2 linked regions of the Duganella zoogloeoides genome follow. The protein of the gene in region 1 interacts with the protein of each later gene in a pairwise test. Links are inferred from orthologs where the notes say so. Each region holds a gene or a part of one and is shown in the gene's direction. Other genes may lie near its edges. The genes, in order: ribD and accC.

Region 1 (7,134 bases):
GGCCCGAAACCCGGCACGGAAGTAGTGTTGCAGAGTGTGTTCATAGCTGAGTGAGGGATAAATGGGTACGCAGATGGTTTGGTTGACGATGGTGCCGGAACGGTGCCTGATTTACTGCCTGATTGCGTGTGTAAGCTGGGGCGTGAGCAACGCCGCCTGGTCTGCGCCGCCATTGCTGGCGATCGCCAGCGAACCGCTGGCGTCGTCGTGCCGCCAGGACAGTGCGGGACAACTTGAGGGCCCCGCGCTGGTACTCGTTCCCAGCAAGCCCGACCAGGCCGGCACCTTGTACCAGTCAGCGATGCAGACGGCCGATTGGTCCGGCAGCTTCATCCGCTATGCGATGGCGCCCGGTACCGGCGGCTTGTCGCAAGCGAAGCAGGCCGTATGGGATGCTGGCGCACTGCTCACCGGCAGCGCCATCCGCGCCGCATCGCCGCCGCCGGAACGGCGCAATCTTCACACCGCCATCGTCCAGGCTGACGGCACTCTGGTCATGGTGCCGTTCGCGTGGGAAGCCCTGTCGCCCGAGCAGCGCGCCCAGCTCGATCCTGCCAGCGACGGCAGCGGCCCGCAACGCCTGGCCTGGTTACGCGGCGAGCGCAGCGCAGAAGGTACGCTATTCCGCGCACGCGGCAGCGTGCTGGGCAACTCGGTCCACAGCACGCCGGTGAACGTGGGCCAATCCTCACAGGGGCTGGTGCGGGCGCGGCCGGACATGCTTTATCTTGGCGCCAACGACGGCATGCTGCATGCCTTCAATGCTGCCGATGGCGCCGAGCTGTTTGCCTACGTCCCGGCCGCGCTGTTCGGTGCGTTGCACCGGCTGGCCGATAAAGATTATGTACACCGCGCCTACGTCGATGGTCCGACCCAGGCGGGCGACGTGATGATCGCCGGCAGCGCGCGCACGGTGCTGGTGTCCGGTATGGGCGGCGGTGCGCAAGGCGTGTTCGCGCTCGATATCACCGATCCCGTCCGGTTTGCAGAACAGGGCGGCGTGCTGTGGGAATTCACCGACCGCCACGATCCCAATATCGGCAACGTCACCAGCACACCGCAACTGGCCAAGCTGCGCGTGGGCACGTACGGCGGCGCACCGGTTTATCGCTATTTTGCAGTCGTCGCCAGCGGCTTGAACAACTACGCTGCCGACGGCAACGCCAGCCCTTCCGGCGACGGCGCCTTGTTCCTGCTGGCGCTGGACAAGCCGCGCAATGCGCCCTGGCGCCTCAACGACAATTACTACCGCTTGCGCACCCCCATCGCGGACGCCACCTTGCCTAATGCCTTGTACGCGCCAGCGCTGGTGGCCGATCGCCAGGGCGCCGCCCGCTACGCGTACGCCGGCGACCTGCAAGGCAATCTGTGGCGCTTCGACTTGACGGCCGGTCCATCGTGGAGCCTTGCGGCGCAGGCCGGCCAGGCGGGGCAGGTGATTCAGACGGTGCGGACGGGGCAGATCATCCAGACGGTCCAGACGGTCCAGACGGGACCGGTGGTTCAGACGGCTCAGACAGGACAGGCGCAACCGCTAGCGGACAACGCGTCGCTATCACCGCTGTTTGTTGCGCGCGATGCCAGCGGCCGCCGCCAGCCTATCGCGCAACTGCCGCAAGTGGCTCACGCCGACAATGGCGGTTACCTGGTGCTGTTCGGCACCGGCAAGCTGATCGAACAGGCCGACCGCGATCCAGCCCGCTTCGCGCCGCAAACCTATTACGCCATCCGCGACAGCCTGCGCACGCCGCCCGAACCTGTCTCCGGCCGGCGCCAGCTTACGCGGCGCGAGCTCAAAGGCGATCCGGCGAGCGAACGCCTCGCCATCGAAGGCGAAGCGATGGCGCCAGGCAGCATGGGCTGGTACATGGACTTGCTGGCATCGTCCACCACCGGCGAACGCAGCCTCGATAGTGGCGTACTGGTGAACGGTGCGCTGGCATTTAATACCGTGCTGCCCATTAACGAGGGAGGCCAGTCCGGGCAATCGGGCCAGCCGGGCACACCTGCCACCCCGGGGACGCCGACCACGCCGACCACACCGGGCAATCCTGGCGCATCCTGCTCGCCCGCGCACAGCCGAACTTACGTGCTCAACGTGCTGACCGGCCTGGCGCTCGGCCAAAGCGTTACCGCCAGATTGCCGCCCACGCTGGAAGCGCCGCCGCCTGTCGTTGCCGAACGCACCACACGATACGTGCCCCGGCCGCTGTTGCTGCCAGTGCCATCCATTAAGCCCCCCACGGCGCGGGAGCCCACCGGCCGGGCAAACCTGGAACAGGACTTCGCCATCGGCACACCCGGGCCACAGGGCGAACCGGTGCTGGGCACGGTCCACACCCGCAAACGCGCCGGCCGCCTCAGTTGGCGCGAGGTAGCAAACTGGCGCCAGTTGCACCAGGCATACCAGCAGCCTCAAGCGAACCAGGCGAACCAGGCGCACCAAGCGCAACGGGCGGTGCCATGAACACGCCGCGCGGATTTTCGATGATTGAACTGCTGGTCGTATGCGTCATCGCCATGCTGCTGGCGGCTGTTGCCGCGCCGGCGTGGAATGACCACCTGGTGCGCACCCGCCGCCACGAAGCGCAAGCCACCATGCAGCGTTTGATGTTGCAGCAAGAGCGCTACTTCACCCAGCACGGCAGCTATCTCGCCTTTGGCCCCGCCGTGCAAGGCGATGACCCCGAACAGCGCCAGTTCCAGTGGTGGAGCGGCGCCACCGCACCGGCCAGCGGCTACGAAATCGAAGGTAAAGCCTGCGATGGCCACACGCTGGACACGTGCGTGCAACTGGTCGCCACACCCGGCACGCCCCGGGTTGACGCGCGCTTTCGCGACGCCGACTGCGGCGAGTTGACATTGACCAGCAGTGGTCTGCGCCAGGCAGGTGGGCCACGGGCCGATTGCTGGCGCTAAATTCCGGGCATACCATGCACACCGCGCACGCCACTGACACGATGCATATTCGCCAACCGTCGCCCCGATGCCCTGGCAGGCGCGCCGCCACAGCAGCAGGCGTCACCTTGGTCGAGTTGCTTCTGGTGCTTGCCCTGGCCGGCATCCTGCTAGCCGCCGCTGCGCCCGCCTATCAGCAGACGATGCAGCGCCAGCGGTTGCGCGCTGCCGTCACCGACCTGGTGGCCGCCATCGATCTCACCCGCTCGCAGGCGATCGCGCGCGGGAGCATGGTCATGCTGGCGCCGCTCGACCCTGGCGGCATCGATTGGCGGGGCGGCTGGATCGTGTTTGTCGATGCCAACGGCAACCGCCGGCCCGATGCCGGCGAGACCGCGATCTTCCGGCGCGGCCCGCTGCCTGATGGCCTGCGGATGGGCATTTCGTTCTCTTCCAAAGCGCCGCCAGCCTACGTTGCTTATAATGGTGCGGGACGCAGTTGCAGCGCAGCGAACAGCCTGGCCGCCCGCTGGGGCACGCTGTCGCTGGCGCTGGGCGACAACGTCCGCAACATCAAGATCAATATGCTGGGCCGGCTGCGCGTGTGCGATCCGGCCGTGGAGGCTGCCTGCACAGGCGCATTAGATTAAGGACATAGTGAGAATCCACAACGATACCGAGGGCATGACCCTGGCCCTGGCCTGGGCCGAGCGCGGCCTGTACACCACGTCGCCCAATCCGCACATCGGCTGCGTGATCGTGCGCGACGGCGCAGTGATCGGCGCCGGCGTCACCCAGCAGGTGGGCGGCGACCACGCGGAAATCCAGGCATTGAAAGACGCGCAGGCCCGTGGCCACGACGTGCGCGGCGCCACGGCGTACGTCACGCTCGAGCCGTGCAGCCACCACGGCCGCACGCCGCCGTGCGCCGACGCGCTGGTGCACGCCGGCCTGGCCCGCGTGGTGGCGGCCATGGAAGACCCCAATCCGCTGGTGGCAGGGCAGGGCATGGCCAAGCTGGCCGCAGCCGGTATTGCGGTGAGCAGCGGTTTGCTGGCCGAGCAAGCCTATGAATTGAATATCGGCTTTTTCTCGCGCATGACGCGTGGTCTGCCGTGGGTGCGCATGAAAACCGCCGCCAGCCTCGATGGCATGACCGCGCTGCACAACGGCGCCAGCCAGTGGATCACGGGCGAGCGGGCCCGCGCCGACGGCCACGCCTGGCGTGCGCGCGCCTGCGCCATCCTCACCGGCATCGGTACTGTCAAGGCCGACGATCCGCAGTTGAACGTGCGCGGCATCGACACGCCGCGCCAGCCGATCCGCATCGTCATCGACAGCCGCCTTGAAATCGACCCGGCCGCCAAGATATTGCAAGGAGGCGGCACCTGGATCGTGGCCGCCGTGCGCGACCCGGAAAAGGGCGCAGCCTTGCGCGCGCTGGGCAACGAAGTGATCCTGCTGCCCAATGCGTCCGGCAAGGTCGATCTGCCCGAGCTGATGCGCGAGCTGGGCCGGCGCCAGATCAATGAATTGCATGTTGAAGCAGGCAGCAAGCTCAATGGCTCCCTGATCCGCGAAGGTTGCGTTGACGAGTTGCTGGTGTACCTCGCGCCGATGTTGCTGGGCGATGCGCAAGGCATGTTCGCGCTGCCGGCGCTCACGCATTTGTCGCAAAAACAGTCGTTGAAATTCCACGAAGTAAAGCAGATCGGCGCCGATGTACGGCTGCTGGCCCGTTTTAATCGTTCCTCCACCCCTATTTGAGAACTCTTATGTTTACTGGAATCGTTGCCGCAGTCGGCAAAATCGCCTCGGTCACCCCGCTCGAAGGCGGCTCGTTTGCAGGCGTGCGCCTGGACATTCATGCCGGCGGCCTGCCGCTGGCCGACGTTGCGCTCGGCGACTCGATCGCCATCAACGGCGCCTGCATGACGGTTGTGGAAAAGGACGAGTCCAACTTCCGCGTCGATGTCTCGCGCGAAAGCCTCAACTGCACCGTCGGCCTCGATACGCTCACCGAAGTAAACCTGGAAAAGGCGCTGACCCTGAACGAGCGCCTGGGCGGCCACCTGGTGTCCGGCCACGTCGATGGCCTGGGCGTGGTGCGCAAGTTCGAGCCAGTGGGCGAATCGTGGGAACTGGTGGTCGAAGCCGATCACGAGCTTGCCAAGTTCCTGGCCTTCAAAGGCTCGATCGTGGTCAACGGCGTGTCGCTGACCGTCAACCGCGTGACCGACATCGGCACCGGCGCCGACCTGGTGTGCCAGTTCTCGATCAACCTGATCCCGCACACGATCGCCATGACCACCTTGAAGCACCTGGTGGTGGGCGTGCAGGTCAACCTCGAGATCGACCTGATCGCGCGTTACGTGGAACGCATGGTGTCGGTGGGCGCTGCTACCCGCTAACTACGGATTGTTCCGGTAGGCCCATTTCATCACCAGCACCGAGCACGCCAGCATCAGCGTGATGCCGTTGTTGATGGCGATGGGCCATGCCTCGATGATCACGCCGTAAATCAGCCATAGCAGCACGCCGAAGCAGAACACGCAGTACATGCCGGTGGAAACACCGGCAGCGGATTTGCGGCGCCAGATCAAGAGCACTTGCGGGATGAAGGCGACAGTCGTGCAAAAAGCGGCAATCAGGCCCAACAGGGTAGAGTCAAAATGCATGGTTTTTCCTTTTGGATTAATAAGTCAACTTGATTTATTAATTAAAGGAAAACTATACTACAAAATCTCCGGCAACCTGTTCCGCTATCCCCATGTCATCGAACCTGCGCGCGCTTGGCCCCAACGAACGGCTCATGCTGCATCATCTGCGTCGGCTTGGCAGCTTGGCCAAGGCCGACCTGGCGCGCGCGACTGAACTCAGCAGCCAGAGCGCCTCGGTCATCATCAACCGGCTGCTCGACGAAAAACTGGTGCGCAAGCTCGAAGCCGTGCGCGGCAGAGTAGGGCAGCCGTCGCAGCCGATCGCGCTCAACCCCGACGGCGCCTACGCGATCGGCATCCATATCGGCCGGCGCAGCCTGGAAGTGATGCTGCTTGATCTGACTGGCCAAGCGCGCTTTCGCGCCGAGGTGGTCTATCCGCACCCCGAAGTAGATGCAGTGTTTGCTGCCATCGCCAGTCAACTCGATGCCATTGTTGCCCAACTTGGCGCGAGCGGGGCGGCGCGGTTGTGCGGCATTGGAGTCGCTGCGCCGCTGGCGCTGGGCACCTGGCACCAGTTGCTGGGGCAGATGCCAGAGCAGGCCAGGGAGTGGGCCAATGTCGATATCCGCGCCCGTTTGCAGGCGATGACGACGCTGCCGGTGGTTTTCGCCAAAGATACCGCCGCTGCCTGTGTGGCCGAACTGCTGGCCGGTCGCGGTCGCGATTTGCCTGATTATCTGTATGTGTATCTTGACGCCCTGGCTGGCGGAAGCCTGGTGTTGGGCGGCCGCCCCCACTGCGGTGCGCATGGCAACGCCGGTGCCCTCGGCTCCATGCCGCTGCGGTCGGCCGCAGGCGAACGAGGCGCATCAAGCGGATCAAACGGATCAAACGGATCAAACGGGGTGGGCAGACAGAGCGGACCGGGAGAACGAGGCGGGTTGCCAGCGCAGTTGCTCAGCGTAGCATCGCTGGCGATGCTCGAACAGCGCTATACAGAGGCTGGCCTCGACGTGGACGCCGCGCGCGACGAACGCGCCCTCGCAGCGCCTTGGTCCGGCTTCACGCAGGCTTGGGCGAACGAAGCAGCTGACGCGTTGGCTTACGCTGTCTGCAACGCAGCCTGCATGGTCGATCTGGACGCGGTGATCGTCGATGGCAAGCTCGGGCGCGGTTTGCTGGCGCTGCTGCTTGCGCAGGTGGAAACGGCGCTGACGCGCTACGACTGGTCGGGCGTCGACCGTCCGCCGGTGTTGGCAGGCGAGGTTGGCGTGGACGCCAATGTCATTGGCGCTGCCTACCTGGCGCTGCACGCGGCGTTTGCACCGGTTGCGTAAAAGGTTTGCCCACACCCGGCGCAGACAAGCTTTGCAAATAAGCAATCAGCGCAGCCCGCTCGGCTGCATTGCTCACCTTGAAATCCATGTTCTGCCCCGGAATGAACTGTTCTGGATCGGTCAGCCAGCGGTCGAGCGACCGGGCGTCCCACGTCACCTGCGAACGCTTGAGCGCGCGCGAGTAATCGTAGCCTTTGATGCTGCCGGCACGGCGGCCGAATACGCCGCGATGGCGC
Region 2 (7,118 bases), 820 kb from region 1 along the record:
AGTTAACAGTACAAACAGTACTCACTCCTCCGAATCGAACCATGAATAAAAAACATCTTGCCGTCTATGCCGGCGTTGCCGTGCTGTTTGCCGCTGCCGGCGCCTACACCGGCATGAAGAAAGAAGCGGCGCCGATTACGGCCACCGCCCCGGCCGGTGTGACCGGTCCGGTACAGGCGCTGCTAGCGCAAACCATGCCAGACGCGGCTGGCAAGGCCACGCCGCTGGCGCAGTTCCAGGGCAAGGCGATGCTGGTCAATTTCTGGGCCACGTGGTGCGCGCCGTGCGTGCAGGAAATGCCGGAGCTGTCCGAACTCTCGTCCGGAGAAGCCGGCAAGAAGCTGCAAGTTATCGGGATCGGTATCGATTCGCCAACCAACATCGCCGAATTTAGCGCCAAGTATAAAATCACCTACCCGGTGCTGGTGGCCGGCATGAGCGGCACGGACCTGTCGCGCCAGTTCGGCAATGTCAACGGCGGCCTGCCGTTCACGGTGCTGATCGGCGGCGACGGCCAGGTCAAGAAGACTTACCTGGGCAAGCTGAAGTTTGACGAGCTGCACAAGGATTTGGCAACGCTGTAACTTGCCAGACACTGGGTACACGCATTTTTTTCTCTTGCCAATGCAGGCAGTTGGCGGCAAAATGCGAAACTTTCGCGGAAAACGGTCAAGAACATGGCAAAAAACCTCCTCCTCCTGAACGGCCCCAACCTGAATTTATTGGGCACCCGGGAGCCGGAGATTTACGGCGCCGCCACCCTGGCCGATGTGGAACACGCAGCCCAGGCACAAGCGCAAGCGGCTGGCGCCACCTTGTCTTGTTTTCAGAGCAATCACGAAGGGGCGTTGATCGACCGCATCCATGCTGCCCGCACCGAGGGCGTGGACGCCATCGTCATCAACCCGGGTGGACTCACGCATACCAGCGTGGCGCTGCGCGACGCCCTGGCGGGCGTGGCCATTCCATTTGTAGAAGTGCATATTTCGAATATTTACCAGCGCGAGTCGTTTCGCCACCATTCATTCCTGAGCGCGATCGCCAGTGGCACGATCTGTGGACTCGGTATCGAAGGATATCGGTTTGCCATCGACTTCGTTCTTAAAAGGCGATAATCTACGCGATCTGCGCGCAATTTAACGCGGCTGCGCCCAAAAGGCGTCGCCGTCATCACTTAAAAACAAGATATTCCTGGGGGTTACATGGATCTACGCAAACTGAAGACCTTGATTGATTTGGTCGCAGAATCCGACATCGCAGAGCTCGAAGTGACCGAAGGCGAGAGCAAAGTCCGCATCGTCAAATCGTCGGCCATGCCGCAAAACCAGATGGTGATGATGCAGCCGCAAGGCATTCCTCAGTACCATGCAGCGCCGGCGCCAGCCGCCGCCCCGGTTGCCGCAGCCGCGCCTGCCGTAGCCGCCGAGCCAACCGGCCACATCGTCAAATCGCCGATGGTCGGCACCTTCTATCGTTCGTCGGCGCCGGGTTCGGCAGCCTTTGTCGAAGTGGGCGCCACCGTCAAGGAAGGCGACACCCTCTGCATCATCGAAGCGATGAAGCTGCTCAACGAAATCGATGCCGACAAGTCCGGCACGATCACCCAGATCCTGGTCGAGAATGGCCAGCCGGTCGAATTCGGCCAACCGCTGTTTGTGATAGGCTAAGACGAGTTTCAGCGCCCGCCCCGCCGCACTGTCGGTGACGGGCGCGCCGTCTTCCGCATCCCCTCCCTACTTGATGTTACCGGTCTCTGCCGGTGATCACAGAAATACGCGAACCTACCATGTTTGAAAAAATCCTCATTGCCAATCGTGGCGAAATTGCCCTCCGTATCCAGCGCGCTTGCCGCGAACTGGGCATCAAGACGGTCGTGGTCCACTCGGAAGCGGACAAGGACGCCAAGTACGTCAAATTGGCCGACGAGTCGGTATGTATCGGCCCGGCGGCCTCGACGCTCAGCTACCTGAACATGCCAGCCATCATCAGCGCGGCCGAAGTGACCGACGCCGAAGCGATCCACCCGGGCTACGGCTTCCTGTCGGAAAACGCCGACTTCGCCGAGCGCGTGGAAAAATCGGGCTTCGTGTTCATCGGTCCGCGTTCGGAATCGATCCGCATCATGGGCGACAAGGTGTCGGCCAAGCAAACCATGATCAAGGCGGGCGTGCCTTGCGTGCCCGGCTCGGAAGGCGCGCTTCCCGACGATCCGAAAGCCATCGTGCAGATCGCCCGCAAGGTCGGCTACCCGGTCATTATCAAGGCGGCCGGCGGCGGTGGCGGACGCGGCATGCGCGTGGTGCATACCGAAGCGGCGCTGATCAATGCCGTGGCCATGACCAAGACCGAAGCCGGTACCGCCTTCGGCAATCCGGAAGTGTACATGGAGAAGTACCTGGAAAATCCGCGCCACGTGGAAATCCAGATCCTTGCCGACGAACACAAAAACGCCGTCTGGCTGGGCGAACGCGACTGCTCGATGCAGCGCCGCCACCAGAAGGTGATCGAAGAAGCGCCGGCGCCGGGCATCCCGCGCAAGCTGATCGAAAAGATCGGCGACCGCTGCGCCGAAGCGTGCCGCAAGATCGGCTACCGTGGCGCCGGCACCTTCGAGTTCCTGTATGAAAACGGCGAGTTCTACTTCATCGAGATGAACACCCGCGTGCAGGTCGAACACCCGGTCACCGAAATGATCACCGGCATCGACATCGTGCAGGAACAGATCCGCATCGCCTGCGGCGAGAAGCTGCGCTTCCGCCAGCGCGACGTCATGCTGTCGGGCCACGCCATCGAGTGCCGTATCAATGCCGAAGATGCCTTCAAGTTCACGCCGTCGCCGGGCCGCATTACGTCGTGGCACGTGCCGGGTGGTCCCGGCATCCGCGTCGATTCGCACGCATATGCCGGCTACTACGTGCCGCCGCATTACGATTCGATGATCGGCAAGGTCATTTCGTACGGCGCCACCCGCGAGCAGGCCATCCGCCGCATGCAGATCGCGCTGTCGGAAATGGTCGTCGAAGGTATTTCGACCAACATCCCGCTGCACCGCGAGCTGATGATCGATGCCCGTTTCATCGAAGGCGGCACCAATATTCACTACCTCGAGCACAAGCTGGCCGACATGCCAGAACTCAATAAACTGAGCCTGAACCCGAAAGCGCCACAATGAGCTGGACCGAAATCGTCATCGAAATCGCGCGCGAACACGCCGAAGCCCTGTCCGAAGCACTGATGGACGTGGGCGCGCTGTCGGTCTCCGTCGAGGACGCCGATGAAGGCACCGACGCCGAACGTCCGCTGTTCGGCGAGCCGGGCATGGAACCGACCGAAGCGGCCTGGGACCACAGCCGCGTGGTGGCCCTCACCGACGAAGCCGACGACCAGGCCGTGATCGTGGCCGCTGCCGCCGGCCAGGCTGGCCTGGCCAAGCTGCCCAAGTTCACCACCCGCAAGGTGGAAGAGCAGGACTGGGTGCGCCTGACGCAGTCGCAATTCGCACCGATTCACATCGGCAAGAACATCTGGGTCGTGCCGAGCTGGCACGAGGCACCGGATCCTGACGCGCTGATCCTGGAACTCGACCCGGGCCTGGCGTTCGGTACCGGCAGCCATCCGACCACGCGCTTGTGCATGGAATGGCTGGAAGCCCATCCGGCGCCCGGCAAGACCGTGCTCGACTACGGCTGCGGTTCCGGCATCCTGGCCATGGTAGCCAGGAAGGTCGGCGCTGGTGAAGTCGTGGGTGTGGACATCGATCCGCAAGCGATCGAATCGGCTGCCGACAATGCCCAGCGCAACCATTGCGAGATCGAATACTTCCTGCCCGACACCTTCGCCCAGTCCGCGCATGCCGAGCAGAAGTTCGACATCGTGGTGGCGAATATCCTGTCGAGCCCGTTGAAATTGATGGCGCCGATGTTGTCGGGCCGCGTCGCGCCCGGTGGCGCACTGATCCTGTCGGGCGTGCTGGCGCGCCAGGCCGAGGAAGTGGCTGCCGCTTACGCACCGTTCATCAAGCTCGGCGTATGGGCCGAACAGGATGGCTGGGTCGCCCTGCACGGTCGCCTCGGCAGTGACGTGGTTCCCGCCGCGCGCTAATCACACCCATGGCGCTTGCCACCAAATGCCCCCACTGCAACACGATATTTCGGGTCGCTCATGACCAGCTGAAATTACGTGGGGGCATAGTGCGCTGTGGCTCCTGCAACCAGGTGTTTGACGGTAATGCTGCGTTGCTGGAGCCGCTGGCGCCGCCTGCTGCGCCAGCCGTTTCTTCCGCTGCTGTTCCTTCTGCAGCAGCTCCTTCTACCGCTGCTCGTCTTGCCGCGGCTCCTGCCGGCTCCGTGCCTGATGCCGCTGCGCCTCCTGCCGCCATTGCGCCGGCCGCCGAACCAAGCGAGTTCGATCTCGATTTCGACGACGTCGATGACGCTGCCCTGCCCCCGCTGCCTGTGATGGCTGAGGTCAAATTGCCGGACTCGGTGGCGGCATTGAGCCTGGATTTCGATGATGAGGCCGGGACTGCTGCGGCCGAACCTGCGCCGCAGCCATTGCCCGCACAGTGGCGTGTTCGGCCGCCGGCGCCGCCAGCAGCGCCGGTATCGCTCACCAAGCCTGAGCCCGAGCCGCTGCGTGATCCCCAGCCGCTACCAGCGCCTGCCGTACTGGCCGAACCCGAACCCGCGCCCGCCCCGCCCCCCGAACCGACCGCGCAAGACCTGATCAGCGGCGACACGCTGTCCGAGGAAGAGTTGCAAGCGGCGATCGAGGTGGAACTGGCCGCGCTGGACGCCCGCATGGCGGCCGCGCAACCGGCGCCGGCCGTGCAAGTCGTCCGGGAAGTCAGGCCGGCACGCAGCGACGAGCGCCGCGAACCCACGCTCGACTTTTCCCCGCACCCTGACGAACTCGACGAAGAAGACGAGCAGGCGCTGCTGCAACTGTCCCATGGCGGTCTTGCCGCCCAGGCGCAAGACGACATTCCGCCCAGCCACACGCTGCTGCGCACCGTCTCCGCCCCGCCCGCAGACCGCTATTACGAGCCGGAATTCCAAAGCACCGAAACACTGGTGGCCGAGCCCGTGGTGGACCACCACATGCAGGAGCCCGAAGTCGAAGCCCCGGCCGAGCCAATGGCAGAGCCTGCAGACGACGAGCCCGGCTTCGTCAAGCGCGAACGCCACCGCGAGCGCTATGGCCGCGCCACCACCATCGCCCTGTGCCTGGGCATCGTGCTGATGCTCGGTGCGCTGGCCGCGCAGGGACTGACCACCTTCCGCAACCCGCTGGCAGCGGCCATGCCGTCGCTCAAGCCGGCGCTGGTGGCCGCCTGCAAACCGCTCGGCTGCAAGGTCGAACTGCCGTCGCAGATCGACGAGCTGGCGATCGAACAGGGCGAACTGCAAACCCTGAGCGAAAACACGTTTTCGTTCTCCACGTCGCTCAAGAACAGCAGCGGCAGCGCCCAGGCCTGGCCGCACATCGAACTGGTGCTGGACGACGCCAACGACAAGACCGTGTTGCGCCGCGTCCTTGCGCCGCGCGATTATCTCGATCCCGAAGTCGAGATCGCCCAAGGGTTTCCCGCACGCAGCGAACAACCTGTCAAACTCTACTTTGAATTGAAACAGCCCAGGGCATCGGGCTATCACATCGCAGTCTTTTATCCATAAAGAACCATCATGACCCAGACCTCCTTGATTTGCGGCTCGCTCGCGATCGACACCATCCTGCAATTCCCGGGCCGCTTCGACAGCATCCTGCTGGCCGACCAGCTCCATAAAGTGAACGTGTCGTTCCTGGCGCCAACCATGCGCACCGAATTCGGCGGCTGCTCCGGCAACATCGCCTACAACCTCAAGATGCTGGGCGGCGATCCGCGCATCGTCGGCGTGATGGGCCAGGACAACGCGGCCTATATTGCCCGCCTGGCCAAGCTCGGCATCCCGTCGGACAACATCCTGATCAAGGAAGACGCCTACAACGCCCAGTGCTTCGTCACGGCCGACCAGGACGGCAACCAGATCAACGCCTTCCACCCGGGCGCCATGTCGTACGCGCACGAGAACGATATCGCCAAGGCCGGCCCTGCCGCGCTGGCCATCATTTCGCCGGACGGCCACCTGGGCATGCAAAAGCACGCGACCGACCTGGTCAAGCTGGAGATCCCGTTCATCTTCGATCCGGGCCAGCAACTGCCGATGTTCAACGGCGAAGAACTGACCACCTTTATCGACCAGGCCACCTACGTCACCACCAACGATTACGAAATCGAGCTGCTGACCGAGCGCACCGGCTTGAGCGTGGCCGACATCGCCAGCCGCGTGGAAGCGCTGATCATCACCCGTGGCGAGCAGGGTTCGGAAATTTATACCAAGGGCGAGCGCATCGACATCCCGGCCGTGCCTGCCACCGAAGTGCTGGATCCGACCGGCTGCGGCGACGCCTACCGCGCCGGCCTGCTGTTCGGCATCACCAACGGCTGGAAATGGGAAACCACGGGCCGCCTGGCCAGCCTGCTGGGCGCGATCAAGATCGCCAGCAAGGGCGCACAAAACCACCGCCTGACGGCAGCCGAGATCGCCGACAAGTTCGAAGCCGCGTTCGGTTACCGCTACTAAGCATTCGTCCAGACGTCAAAAAGCCCGCGCCGGTGAACAACCGGCGCGGGCTTTTTTGCGTGCTGTCGGGTCAGCGGCCGTTGAAGGCCAGTCCCAGCAGCAACTGCGCGATCTGGAGCAATATCAGCGCCACCAGCACCGACAAATCGAGATTGCCGATCAGCGGCACCACCTTGCGGATCGGACGCAGCAGCGGCTCGTTGAGCGCGCGGATGAACGGCGCCAGCGGCGCGTGCGGATTGATCCAGCTAAAGATGACCTCGATCACCAGCAGCGCCATGAAGCCATACAGTATCCACGACAGGAAGCGCTCGAACGCCACCAGCAACACCAGTTGCACCGGCCAGCCCGCCAGGAAGAACACGCAGGTGGCCAGCAGCACGATCAGGAAGGCGCCGATCAGGCTGGCCCAATCGTAGCCGCCCATGCCCGGCACCACGCGCCGCAGCGGGCGCACCAGCCAGTCCGACAATTGGAACGTGAATTGCGCCACCT

The links.
Region 2: the proteins of ribD (region 1) and accC interact in binary tests that used the Escherichia coli proteins (3 or more experiments, as listed by UniProt). The link is inferred for Duganella zoogloeoides from one-to-one orthologs.

The regions. Positions count from the first base shown.
Region 1 is NZ_CP140152.1:4,259,801-4,266,934, reverse strand. Bases 2,704-5,610 are described here. They hold ribD (bifunctional diaminohydroxyphosphoribosylaminopyrimidine deaminase/5-amino-6-(5-phosphoribosylamino)uracil reductase RibD), read left to right. Parts: upstream 2,704-3,555; coding sequence 3,556-4,665; downstream 4,666-5,610. Other genes in these bases: SR858_RS18835 (SemiSWEET transporter), read right to left, coding at 5,310-5,576; SR858_RS18840 (riboflavin synthase), read left to right, coding at 4,674-5,309; SR858_RS18850 (GspH/FimT family protein), read left to right, coding at 3,027-3,548; SR858_RS18855 (type IV pilin protein), read left to right, coding at 2,704-2,919. Also shown: SR858_RS18865 (pilus assembly PilX family protein), read left to right, coding at 1-54; SR858_RS18860 (pilus assembly protein), read left to right, coding at 74-2,467; more of SR858_RS18855, read left to right, coding at 2,464-2,703; SR858_RS18830 (ROK family transcriptional regulator), read left to right, coding at 5,669-6,898; SR858_RS18825 (c-type cytochrome), read right to left, coding at 6,846-7,134. UniProt on the Escherichia coli protein: Converts 2,5-diamino-6-(ribosylamino)-4(3h)-pyrimidinone 5'-phosphate into 5-amino-6-(ribosylamino)-2,4(1h,3h)-pyrimidinedione 5'-phosphate.
Region 2 is NZ_CP140152.1:5,084,116-5,091,233, forward strand. The notes cover bases 1,089-3,979. They hold accC (acetyl-CoA carboxylase biotin carboxylase subunit), read left to right. Parts: upstream 1,089-1,786; coding sequence 1,787-3,172; downstream 3,173-3,979. Other genes in these bases: aroQ (type II 3-dehydroquinate dehydratase), read left to right, coding at 1,089-1,115; accB (acetyl-CoA carboxylase biotin carboxyl carrier protein), read left to right, coding at 1,203-1,667; prmA (50S ribosomal protein L11 methyltransferase), read left to right, coding at 3,169-3,979. In the rest of the region: SR858_RS22425 (hypothetical protein), read left to right, coding at 1-49; SR858_RS22430 (TlpA family protein disulfide reductase), read left to right, coding at 42-584; more of aroQ, read left to right, coding at 678-1,088; more of prmA, read left to right, coding at 3,980-4,101; SR858_RS22455 (DUF3426 domain-containing protein), read left to right, coding at 4,110-5,675; SR858_RS22460 (carbohydrate kinase family protein), read left to right, coding at 5,685-6,623; SR858_RS22465 (YggT family protein), read right to left, coding at 6,694-7,118. UniProt on the Escherichia coli protein: This protein is a component of the acetyl coenzyme A carboxylase complex; first, biotin carboxylase catalyzes the carboxylation of the carrier protein and then the transcarboxylase transfers the carboxyl group to form malonyl-CoA.